DNA from 4 places in the Citrobacter telavivensis genome. Region 1 is predicted to be linked to each of the others. Evidence: predicted binding sites of a transcription regulator. Region 1 holds the regulator's gene; each other region holds the start of a gene.
What was found. The regulator CRP, encoded in region 1, controls carbon source genes, mostly activating them, when cyclic AMP is high. The targets are predictions, from matches to a motif close to ATGTGANNNNNNTCACAT.
Positions count from the first base shown of each region.

Region 2: ACERJC_RS21500 (6-phosphofructokinase) is a predicted target of CRP. The motif match lies at 2,101-2,118, and genes of this name have one in related genera.
Region 3: ydfZ (putative selenium delivery protein YdfZ) is a predicted target of CRP. The motif match lies at 1,872-1,889, and genes of this name have one in related genera.
Region 4: glpT (glycerol-3-phosphate transporter) is a predicted target of CRP. The motif match lies at 1,558-1,575, and genes of this name have one in related genera.

Region 1 is NZ_JBGUBF010000003.1:464,028-467,148, forward strand. It holds gene ACERJC_RS16835 (YccS/YhfK family putative transporter) at 1-1,590, opposite strand, end outside; gene crp (cAMP-activated global transcriptional regulator CRP) at 1,642-2,274, opposite strand; gene ACERJC_RS16845 (OsmC family protein) at 2,582-2,986, shown strand; gene ACERJC_RS16850 (phosphoribulokinase) at 3,061-3,121, opposite strand, start outside.
Region 2 is NZ_JBGUBF010000007.1:107,060-110,180, forward strand. It holds gene ACERJC_RS21490 (PTS sugar transporter subunit IIC) at 1-671, opposite strand, end outside; gene ACERJC_RS21495 (PTS sugar transporter subunit IIB) at 664-978, opposite strand; gene ACERJC_RS21500 (6-phosphofructokinase) at 990-1,970, opposite strand; gene ACERJC_RS21505 (PTS fructose transporter subunit IIA) at 2,452-2,898, shown strand; gene ACERJC_RS21510 (PTS fructose-like transporter subunit IIBC) at 2,909-3,121, shown strand, end outside.
Region 3 is NZ_JBGUBF010000001.1:1,335,408-1,338,528, reverse strand. It holds gene dcp (peptidyl-dipeptidase Dcp) at 1-143, opposite strand, end outside; gene ydfG (bifunctional NADP-dependent 3-hydroxy acid dehydrogenase/3-hydroxypropionate dehydrogenase YdfG) at 282-1,028, shown strand; gene ACERJC_RS06425 (GntR family transcriptional regulator) at 1,116-1,802, shown strand; gene ydfZ (putative selenium delivery protein YdfZ) at 1,989-2,192, shown strand; gene ACERJC_RS06415 (mannitol dehydrogenase family protein) at 2,242-3,121, opposite strand, start outside.
Region 4 is NZ_JBGUBF010000001.1:2,249,322-2,252,442, reverse strand. It holds gene glpA (anaerobic glycerol-3-phosphate dehydrogenase subunit A) at 1-1,414, opposite strand, end outside; gene glpT (glycerol-3-phosphate transporter) at 1,687-3,045, shown strand; gene glpQ (glycerophosphodiester phosphodiesterase) at 3,050-3,121, shown strand, end outside.

The DNA of each region.
Region 1 (3,121 bases):
CAGGCGAATGGCCTCCTGATCGGCCTCCAGCGCGTCATGGGCGTTTTTACGCAACAGACCGCTCTGCCATTGCGGCCACAGCCAGACGGTACCCCCGAATGCAATCAGGCAGCCTATGACCGTATCGACAAATCGCGGGATAATGAACTGCTCGCCGTCCAGCGTCAGGAGTTGTAAGGTATACACCGCGGTGATGGTAAATCCTACCGTCGCCCAACCGTAGTTTTTCCGGATGGTCAGATAGCTGACCAGGGTGATTGCCAGCATCAGCGCCAGCGTATACCCCTCAGGAATATGAAAGTGCAGCGTCACGCCTGCGATAATCAGCCCCACCAGCGTTCCCGCCGAACGGTGCAGAATACGCACGCGGGTGGCACCGTAACCATTTTGCGTCACAAACAGAACGGTCATTAGGATCCAGTAAGGTTTCGGCAGATGTAACGCGGACCCCATCAGACTGGCAATGCTGAGCATTACGCTGATACGCCCGGCGTTACGCAGCGCCGGAGATTTCAACGAGAGGTAGTTTTTCAGCGCCGGCAGCAGCGGTAACCGACGCTGTTTGTCGGCCATCAGATCGCGGGCGTAGAGTGGGCGCTGAGTGCGAAGCACGCGGGCGATACGGCTGAAATGCCAGTAACAGAACTGCCCTACGGGGTTATCCGGATGCTGATTAGCAATTTTTTCCAGCGCGCCAATCTGCTTTTGCATGGTGAACCGCGTCGGCAGTCGGTGATAGAGAATGTCATCCGCCAGTACGCGCAGGCGAGCGGCGACCGTTTGCGCATTCCAGCGAATCACCTGTTCCGCATGGCTGCGTTCGACCAGCTTTTGCACTTCTTCCGGCTGATGCAGACTGACGGAGATATGCTCCTGCAGATCCAGCGCTTCCTGAAAGGCGCGCAGCATCCGCTTGTAGTCATTGTTGCGGTGCGCCGACAGCATGTGCATCTGCTGATAGCACTGGGTGATGAGGTCGACCGCTTTCTGCTGGCGCATCAGCAGTGGCGGCAGGGCTTTTTCCGGATCAGTATGCTGGGTCAGCATACTGTATTTGGCTTCGCAGTAATCCGCCAGTTCACGGTATAACAGGCTCAGCGACTCGCGAAGCGGCTGTTCGCGCCAGAGCCAAAACCAGAACCAGTTAAACAATCCGTACCATAGCGTGCCCAATGCGTAGATCAGCAGAGGCTCCCAGACCGGCATGTTCCCCGCGAGGCTCAGTGTGAAAATCGCTGCAATCAGCGAGGCTGGAAGCAGGCGGGCGTGAAGGGAGCTCAATTCCGCAGTGACGCCGAGCGTGAGCGTTAGTCCGGTCAGGATCAGGGGTAACGGTATCGCCTGCGCCAGCAGCAGTTGCATGATCAGGCTACAGCCGGCAAACAGCGACGCCCCGATAATCAGGCGTTTGAAAAAGCGTTTGTGCGGAGTATCAAGCCCGGCAATGTTGCAGCAGGCGGGAACGAGAGAGAAGAGCAGGCCAAGATGTAACTGCCCGATGAGCAGGCCGACGGCCACGGGCAAACAGAGCACCAGTGTTTGACGTAGTGCATAGTTGATTTCTGGGTGATAAATCAGTCTGCGCCACATTGGCAAAACAAAAATGACGCGCTATCGGGTAGCGCGTCATTTTCGATGAGATTAACGAGTGCCGTAAACGACGATCGTTTTACCGTGAGCGGAGATCAGGTTCTGATCTTCCAGCATCTTCAGAATACGACCAACGGTTTCGCGAGAGCAGCCAACGATCTGGCCAATCTCCTGGCGAGTGATTTTGATCTGCATACCGTCCGGGTGAGTCATCGCATCAGGCTGTTTCGCCAGATTCAGCAGCGTCTGGGCGATACGACCGGTCACATCGAGGAAGGCCAGGTTACCGACTTTCTCCGAAGTAACTTGCAGGCGGCGAGCCATTTGGGAAGACAGGCGCATCAGAATATCTGGGTTCACCTGGATCAACTGGCGGAATTTCTTGTAGGAAATTTCAGCCACTTCACACGCTGTTTTCGCTCGAACCCATGCGCTACGTTCCTGGCCTTCTTCAAACAGGCCCAGTTCGCCAATGAAATCACCCTGATTCAGATAAGAAAGGATCATTTCTTTCCCTTCCTCATCTTTAATCAACACTGCCACTGAGCCTTTAACGATGTAGTACAACGTTTCTGCTTTTTCACCCTGGTGAATCAGCGTGCTCTTGGACGGGTACTTATGAATGTGGCAATGAGACAAGAACCATTCAAGTGTCGGGTCTGTTTGCGGTTTGCCAAGCACCATGCGCGATTATCCTCTGTTATAAGCTGTCTCCAGAGCCAAAAAAATCCGCTGTCTCTGGGGTTGCAAAAATGTGCTTCCCTCGTCCTGGGAAGAGGCCGTCAAAAACGAACTGCAGCCTTTAATGTGAAGTCCTCTGCATACATGCAGTACATCAATGTATTACTGTAGCATCCTGACTGTTTTAGCATAGCTTTAGCCGTGTGTCTCCTGGTGTCTCGCTTCAGCATGACGGAGGTCGCCTTCCGTTGCGAGAATTGTTATGTACGCGTAATCTGTCAGGAAAATTGACGCACTGGAGTTAAAAAATATGCAAGCGCGTGTTAAATGGGTTGAAGGGTTAACCTTCCTGGGTGAGTCGGCTTCCGGTCACCAGATTTTGATGGACGGTAACTCCGGTGATAAAGCGCCGAGCCCGATGGAAATGGTGTTGATGGCGGCAGGGGGGTGCAGCGCGATTGACGTGGTTTCTATCCTGCAAAAAGGTCGTCAGGATGTGACGAACTGCGAAGTGAAACTGACGTCAGAACGTCGCGAAGAGGCACCCCGCCTGTTCACCCACATCAATCTGCATTTTATTGTCACGGGTCACGACCTGAAGGATGCCGCCGTTTCGCGTGCGGTCGATCTGTCGGCAGAGAAGTATTGCTCCGTGGCGTTGATGCTGGAAAAAGCGGTCAATATTACCCATTCGTATGAAGTGATTGCTGCCTGATGGCACTGCACTTATCAGGCCTACGACAGGAGTAGGCCGGATAACGCAACGCCGCCATCCGGCAAAATCTTACCTTACTCGATTTTTTTCCCTTCCATCAGTCGCTGTACCAACGGCAACATAATCAGCTCCATG
Region 2 (3,121 bases), on a different contig from region 1:
TAGGTATCCTGTAAGAACTTGAAGTTATCAGGTAATTCGAGGTCTTCCGTGGAGCGGGACCCTTTGCCCACCACCTTAGCCACCGCCGCCTGTACCAGGTAGCCAATGGTGCAAAAGTGTCCCAGCGCCACATCATCCGAGCCGGTGATACGTCTGACCACCGGTTGCGCCAGCGCAGGCATCAGAACCGCCATGATGCCGCCAAAAATACCACCGGTCAGAATCAGCGGCAGTCCGGTAAGACCCGATTTATAGCCAATGACCGCGCCAATGGTCGCCATCCACAATAACGCCTGTCCGGTCAGGAAGATGTATTTCAGCGGCGTCAGACGCGCGATGATGATGTTGACAGCAAAAATCACCATCAGGGTTAACGCCACTTCTGAGCCCAACTCGCGGTTGGCTAATCCGGCAATGGCGGCCACATCGGTAATGTAACCCTTCATGCCAAATCCCTGAGTAAAAATATCGTTCAGGAAGGTCAGTGTGGCGACAATAATATTAATCCCGGCCATCATGATTAAAAAACCGAGCAACGTTTTAAACGTGCCTTCAGCGGTTTTTCCCGGCGATTTCTTTTGCAGGATAAGCCCGAGCATCGCGATAAAAGCAATTAATATCGACGCCTGACCGAGCAAATCTTTAACGATGAATTCAACGAAGCTATTCATAATGGGCTACCTTCAGATTCCGCTCTTTTAAAAACGCGACGATCTTGGCTTCAATTTCGTCTTTGTCTGTGAGCTTATTCAGAACCACGACCCGTTTAATTTCTTCTTCGCTGGCATCAGCCGTTAAGATATCAGCAAAGGTTTTTTGCGTCAGGATCATGTCAGATTTAAACGCTCCCGCTTCGGATACCGTGGTATGTTCGATATGCGCAGGAATTTCCAGTTTCTTTAAAACCGCTTTCGCCGTCATTTCAATAGCAAAACTTGAACCGAGGCCGCAGCCACATACGCAAAGAATTTTCAGCATGTAAGGTCTCCTCAAATAATATTGAGTTGTTTGGCAAGTTTGTAATGATGTCCTTCTGTATCAACCAGACGTTTTTTCATACTTACGAGATCAATCGGAATAGGTTTATTGCTTTGATTTATAATAATCGCTTTATTTTTCATCCCTGACTGGATGCACCGAACCACTTCGCTCGCCATAATGGTGCCCTGATAAATTTCTTCACAGGTCGGATCGCCATTCCGTAAACCGTAACCGACTATCGTTTTACGAATTCGCTCGCCAATTCGCGGTTCGAGTTGTTTAATCATTGTGTCAATCGCTCCCTGAAAGCCGGGAGAATATTCTCGGGTGTAGCCTTCGGAGCACAGAATAATCACGCTGTTCTGGATGGCCAGTTTCTGCTTCACCCGCTGCGCTAAGGTTTCAAGCGGCATCTGGGATTCCGGGATCAGGGCAATATCTGCATTACATTTAATGGCCGATTGCAGGGTTAATTCACCACAATATCCGCCCAACAATTCCACCATAAACACGCGGCCGGGCAGCGCTCTGCCGGTATTTCTTAAACGTGAAACCTCCTTAATAATCTGTTCGCAGGCGGTCGAAAAACCAATCGTATAATGGCTGCCATAAACATCATTATCGATAGTCATCCCTACGCCAAAACAATTAACATCAAACTCGCTCAGGGTATTGAGAAACTGTAAACTGCCGTCGCCGCCCGCCATAATCAGCACATCAATGTGCAACGACTTAAGTTTTCTGGCGATCGTTTCATACTCGCTACGCTGCAACTTCCGGGTGGTTCTTCCCGAGGTAATAACAGGTATCGCCGCGATAGAAAAATCGACCAAATCCCGCCATGTCACGTCATGGTGATTTTTCTCCAGCAAGCCGGTAATACCACCATTGAATAACGTAATTTTTGCATCTGCGAGTCTGGCGACCTGGAATATGAAATTATTTATTCCAGAAACGTCTCCACCACTAATGACAATACCCATTTTCATTGCGTTTCCTCCGAAGCGTCCGTGGAAACATTTTTCCCTGACTCCATGCTTGATATTTGCAATGAAGATCACATAATGCTGATAAATTTGTAATCACCTAATATTGACAAGCTCATTATAAAGCTGTTTTTTGTGATGCATATCTCATTTGTAAATTGAATTTTATCTATAAATTGCTTTTTAATTTCCTTACTTATCATTGAGTTAATTAAATATGAAAAAACCGACATTAAGACGCCCTCGGCAACGGGTTATGTCGCTTTTATAAAAAGAGAAAAATGTGATAACCATCGCTTTTTTTTACGATTAAGAGGTCCACAACGCCTCTATTTTCCCGGTGTGAGGCGTCAAAATGTGGGCTTGTGCACAAAGCCTGCACATGCTTAGCGCGAATTATGTCATTGCCCGCTGACATATTGCCGCTCATCTCATCGTCTGTTCATCGTTAAAATCATAAAAATGATTTTAACGGAGTCACTCTATGTCAGAACTCGGCGCACACTGTATTGATCTGAATATTCAGGGCAACACCCCTTATTCCATTCTCAAACAGCTGGCGGAAATAGCGTTTAAGAATGGCTATATCACCGATCGTCCGTTATTTCTGCAAACGCTACTGATGCGGGAAAAACTGCATTCCACGGGATTCGGCTCAGGTATCGCCGTTCCTCACGGAAAAAGCGTCTGCGTGAAGCAACCCTTTGTTCTGTTTGCCCGTAAAACCCAGAGTCTTGACTGGAAGGCGAGCGACGGCGAAGGCGTCAACTGCTGGATTTGCCTCGGCGTGCCGCAAACCGGTGAAGAGGAGCAGATCAAAATCATCGGCACGCTATGCCGCAAAATTATCCATCAGGATTTCATCAATCAACTGAAGCAGGGTGACGCCAGCCAGGTGCTTGCCCTGTTAAATCAGACCTTAACCTCATAAGGAAGCGGCTATGCAGTCATCCTTACGTTTAGTGGCAATCACCAACTGTCCTGCGGGCATTGCTCACACCTACATGGTCGCGGAAGCGCTGGAACAAAAAGCGCGTTCGCTCGGCCATACCATTAAAGTCGAAACCCAGGGGGCAAGCGGCGTCGAAAACCGCCTGACGCAGGATGAAATTGCCGCGGCTGATTACGTCATTTTAGCCACCGGGCGAGGCTTA
Region 3 (3,121 bases), on a different contig from region 1:
GCGATAATCACGGCGATATCGTCCCGCTTTTGCTTCATCCCTTCATCAAATGCGGGACGATAATGACTGACTTCAATCAGATCAAAACGGGGTGCCTGATACGGTAACAGGCTGTGGCTAAAGAACGGATTCGTTAACGACATCTTTCACTCCTGAAAACGATTTGTTCAATAGAGTAGGCTTCAGGGTAAAAGACCGCAATCCTGTAAAACCAGGATTACCCGCGTGGGCGGATCGCGTGCTATGGTAGTTAAACGTAAAAAGCGTTGAGGAACAGTGAGATGATCGTTTTAGTAACCGGAGCAACAGCAGGTTTTGGTGAATGCATTACACGTCGTTTTGTTGAGAACGGGCATAAAGTCATTGCCACTGGCCGTCGCCAGGAACGCCTGCAAGAGTTAAAAGAGTCGCTGGGTGATAACGTGCTGACCGCGCAACTGGATGTCCGCAACCGCGCGGCCATTGAGGAGATGCTGGCGTCATTGCCTGCCGGGTGGCGTGATATCGACCTGCTGGTCAATAACGCCGGTCTGGCGCTGGGCCTGGAACCTGCGCATAAAGCCAGTGTGGAAGACTGGGAAACCATGATCGATACCAACAACAAAGGGCTGGTTTACATGACCCGCGCCGTCCTGCCGGGCATGGTAGAGCGTAACCGGGGTCATATCATCAATATTGGCTCTACGGCAGGCAGTTGGCCTTATGCCGGCGGTAACGTCTATGGCGCGACCAAAGCGTTTGTTCGTCAGTTTAGCCTGAATCTGCGTACCGATCTGCACGGTACGGCGGTTCGCGTCACGGATATCGAACCGGGTCTGGTGGGCGGTACTGAGTTTTCCAACGTGCGCTTTAAAGGCGATGACAACAAAGCGGGCAAAACCTATGAGAACACCACGGCGCTGACGCCGGAAGATGTGACCGAAGCAGTCTGGTGGGTTGCCACCCTGCCTGCCCATGTGAACATCAATACGGTAGAAATGATGCCTGTGACGCAGTCATTTGCCGGACTGAGCGTTCACCGCGGTTAATTTTGCCTCCCGGCCTGCGGGCCGGGTATAGCTCGCGACAAAAAAGTGGTAGAATTTGTGGGTTAACTTTTTAAAAAGTAAGAGCGAATGACCGTCGAAACGCAACTCAACCCTACACAGCCCGTAAATCAGCAGATTTATCGCATTCTTCGCCGTGACATCGTGCACTGCCTCATTGCGCCAGGCACGCCGCTGTCCGAAAAAGAGGTGTCTGTACGCTTCGATGTCTCTCGTCAACCGGTGCGCGAAGCGTTTATTAAGCTCGCGGAAAACGGATTGATCCAGATCCGCCCGCAGCGCGGCAGCTACGTCAACAAGATCTCCCTCTCGCAGGTGCGAAACGGCTGTTTTGTCCGCCAGGCTATCGAATGCGCAGTGGCGCGGCGGGCCGCAGCCCAAATCACCGACAGTCAGTGCTATCAGCTTGAGCAGAATCTCAATCAACAGCGGATTGCCATTGAGCGCAAGCAGCTGAATGATTTCTTCGAGCTGGATGACAATTTCCACCAGAAGCTGGCAACCATTGCCGACTGCCAACTGGCATGGGACACCATCGAAAATATCAAGGCCACTATCGACCGCGTGCGTTACATGAGCCTTGATCACGTTTCCCCGCCGGAAATGTTACTCCGTCAGCACCTCGATATTTTTGCCGCACTGGAAAAGCACGACGCCGATGCCGTCGAGCAGGCAATGACCCAACATCTGCAAGAAATTGGCGAATCGGTCCTGTTGATCCGCCAGGAAAACAGTGACTGGTTCAGCGAAGAGTAATTCCCCCACCTCATCTCCTGTGAGATGAGGTTTCCTCGTTTTCTTCCCTGCATGTCCGCATCAAAAAAGATGTGAGATTGATCAAAAACAAAAAAAATCCTGACTGATAAGCGTATTTATATAGCGCCCGTTACGTGGGACCTGAGCCCACGGGCTTTGACGGTAAGTTAGAAAGGAGAAAATACCATGATGACATACGATCGTAACCGTAACGCAATCACCACAGGTAGCCGTGTGATGATCAGTGGCACCGGCCATACCGGTCGCATCAAAGCGATTGATACCGAGGGCCGGGATGCGGCGCAAATTCGTCGTGAAAAAACAGTCGAAGTGGAAGGCTGTGAAGGCAAATTTGCCCCGGTAGAACTGATTCGGCTCGGCATGAACTAATGGTGTGAGTGCCGGATAATGCCTTGATTATCCGGCAGTCCTGAGGCAGTTACTTCACTTTTGCCGCATATTTTGCCACGGTGGCTTTCGCCCCATCCGCCAGCAACGTCCGATACGCCTCTTTCACCGCCTGCGTGAACAACGCCACTTGCGGCAGTTCGTTACCAAAGATCGCGTCAATACCCAGCAGTGCCTCAACGCGGCTTTCACCTTCCGCACTGTTTTGCACTGCCTGTTGGATCACCGGCAACAGCGGATCGTTCACTTCAATGGCATTTCCCTGCTCGTCCACGCCGCCGACATAGCGCATCCAGCCCGCCACGCCCAGCGCCAGTAAATCAAAACGGCTGTTGTGCGCCAGATGCCAGCGCACAGAATCCAGCATCCGCTGGGGTAGTTTCTGGCTACCGTCCATCGCAATCTGCCAGGTACGGTGACGCAGCGCCGGGTTGCTGTAGCGTTCGATAAGGAGATCGGCATAATGCGTGAGATCCACCCCCTGCACTTTCAGCGTCGGCGCCTGCTCGTTAAGCATCAGCGCGCGGGCCGCCACGCGGTAATTTTCATCCCCCATGCAGTCGTTGATATGCTGATACCCTGCAAGATAACCCAGATAAGCGAGGAATGAGTGGCTGCCGTTAAGCATACGCAGTTTCATCTCTTCAAACGGGATCACGTCAGAGACCAGTTCTGCCCCCGCTTTTTCCCACTGCGGACGACCGGCAACAAAATTATCTTCAATCACCCACTGGCGGAACGGCTCGCAGGCCACGCCCGCCGGATCGCGCACACCGGTCAGTTTTTCGATTTTATCCAGCGTGTCGGCGGTGACGGCCGGAACGATACGGTCAACCATCGTCGACGGGAACGTGACGTGTTGTTCGATCCAGGCGGCCAGTTCAGCATCCACTGCGCGTGCATAGGCGGTG
Region 4 (3,121 bases), on a different contig from region 1:
CCTGACAGGTGCCCATCCCTACGCGGGTGCGACGACGGAGATCCAGCAGGCTGTTAACGTTTAAATTTTCGACGGCGTACTGTACTTCACCCGCGGTGACGGCTTCGCACTCACAGACCAGGCTGCGGTGCTGGCGGCCATGGCTCAGCCACGCCGGCGTACGGTCGCCGTGGCGATACACCGCTGATCCGCGCAGTGGGGCGGGCAAGGAGATCACACGCTTCAGCGTGCTTTCCGTCGGTTCCTGTGAACCCGGTAGCGGTGTGTCTGCGGTGATGCAAGGGCGCGTGTTGCCAAGCTTACGGCAGACCGCGTCGGTAGCCCATTCCGCCATCAGGCGGTAGGTCATCAGTTTGCCGCCGGTAATAGTGATAAACCCGTCGAGGCCGTCGCGTTTCGCGTGATCGAACAGCACAATGCCGCGGCTGACGTTACGACCACTCGGATCGTCATCACTGGCTACCAGCGGGCGCACCCCGGAGTAGGCGCGCAGAATACGGGTTTTCGCCATAATCGGCGCCAACTTTTCACCTTCACGCAGCAGAATATCGACCTCATCGGCGGTCACCCTGTTGCTGTCGATATCGTTGTAATCAATGTGGGTTGAGGTCGTGCCAATCAGCGAAATCGTGTCGCCGGGCACCAGAATATCGGCGTCAGACGGCTTACGGCAGCGGTTGATGACGTGCTGGTTGATGCGGTGGTCCATAATCAGCAGCGATCCTTTTGCCGGGAACATGCGGATACTCAAATCAGCATATTCCGCGATCCGCTGTCCCCAGATCCCGGCGGCATTAACCACCACCGGCGCATGCAGGGTTTGTGTTTCGCCGTTGAGATGGTTGCGCACATGGACACCGCTGACGGTCGCGCCTTCGCGGATAAGTCCAGTCACTTCGTGGGCGGTCAGGATGATGGCGCCGTGCTCTTTCGCATCGAGCATATTGGCCGCGGTCAGGCGGAACGGGTCAACGGTGCCGTCCGGCACTTTGACCGCGCCGATCAGTTGCGGATTTACCGACGGCTCAATCATCCGCGCCTGTTGCGGATCGACTGCTTCTGCACGAATCCCCGCTTCTTCGCAGGCGCGGATAAAGGTGGTCTGGAAGGAAAGTTCATCCTCCGGCAAGGTAATAAACAGACCGTCCGTTGGCTCAACGCAGTGGCGGGCGATACGTTTCAGAATTTGGTTTTCGCTGATGCATTCACGGGCAGATTCCGCGTCAGTCACGGCATAGCGCGCACCGCTGTGCAGCAGTCCATGGTTACGGCCGGTCGCACCGGTCGCAATATCATGACGTTCGACTAAGATGACACGTAGACCGCGTAGCGCGCAGTCACGGGCAATCCCTGCGCCTGTGGCACCGCCTCCAATGATAATCACGTCACTTGTTTGCGAGTCGCGAGTTTTCATTGCTTTCCCTCACAGTTCGTTTTTTATCATTTAGCCACATAAAAAACATGGTTTGTTTGATTTCGCGCATATTCGCTCATGATTCGAAAATGAAACGTGATTTCGTGCGCCTTTCTGAACATTTGTCATAAATCTGTAACAATATGTGCTGCAATTCACATTCACGACAGGTATCTTTACCTAACATCGCCGCCATACGGGAATCTGCGGGGGGCGCTCGAACTACCTGCGGTGTTTACTACTTATAAAAGACGGGCCACGGAGGCTACATTATGTTGAGTATTTTTAAACCAGCGGCGCATAAAGCTCGCTTGCCAGCGGCGGAAATCGATCCGACTTACCGTCGGCTTCGCTGGCAGATATTCCTGGGAATATTCTTTGGCTATGCCGCGTATTATCTGGTGCGCAAGAACTTTGCTCTGGCGATGCCCTATCTGGTAGAGCAAGGCTTTTCGCGGGGAGATTTAGGTTTTGCCCTCTCGGGGATCTCCATTGCTTACGGATTTTCGAAATTCATCATGGGCTCGGTTTCGGATCGCTCGAATCCGCGCGTTTTCCTCCCTGCCGGTCTGATTCTGGCGGCGGCAGTGATGCTGTTCATGGGCTTTGTGCCGTGGGCGACATCGAGCATTGCCGTGATGTTTGTGCTGCTGTTCCTCTGCGGGTGGTTCCAGGGGATGGGGTGGCCGCCGTGCGGACGCACCATGGTGCACTGGTGGTCGCAGAAAGAACGTGGCGGAATCGTCTCCGTCTGGAACTGTGCGCATAACGTCGGTGGCGGGATCCCTCCGCTGCTGTTCCTGCTCGGGATGGCCTGGTTTAACGACTGGAAAGCGGCGCTGTATATGCCAGCGTTCGGCGCCATTCTGGTGGCAATTTTCGCTTTCGCGCTGATGCGTGATACTCCGCAATCCTGCGGTCTGCCGCCCATCGAAGAGTACAAAAACGACTACCCGGATGATTACAACGAAAAAGCGGAAGAAGAACTGACGGCGAAGCAGATCTTCATGCAGTACATCCTGCCGAACAAATTGCTGTGGTACATCGCTATCGCGAACGTGTTCGTCTATCTGCTGCGCTATGGCATTCTCGACTGGTCTCCGACCTATCTGAAAGAAGTGAAGCATTTTGCGCTGGATAAATCCTCCTGGGCCTACTTCTTCTATGAATACGCAGGGATCCCCGGGACGCTGCTGTGTGGCTGGATGTCGGACAAAGTGTTCCGTGGCAACCGTGGTGCGACCGGCGTGTTCTTTATGACGCTGGTGACTATCGCCACCATCATTTACTGGATGAACCCGGCAGGTAACCCGACCGTCGATATGATTTGTATGATTGTGATCGGCTTCCTGATTTACGGCCCGGTGATGTTGATTGGTCTGCATGCGCTGGAGCTGGCACCGAAAAAAGCCGCAGGGACGGCAGCTGGCTTTACCGGCCTGTTTGGTTACCTCGGTGGTTCCGTGGCGGCCAGCGCCATTGTCGGCTACACCGTTGACTTCTTCGGCTGGGACGGCGGCTTCATGGTGATGATCGGCGGCAGCATTCTGGCGGTTATCCTGCTCATTGTGGTGATGTTCGGCGAGAAACGCCACCATGCTGAGATGCAACTGAAACGCAACGGGGGCTAAGTGAATGAAGACAGCACTGAAAAACCTTAGTCTGACGCTGATGATGGCGGGCGCGGTAATGGGAAGTCATGCACTG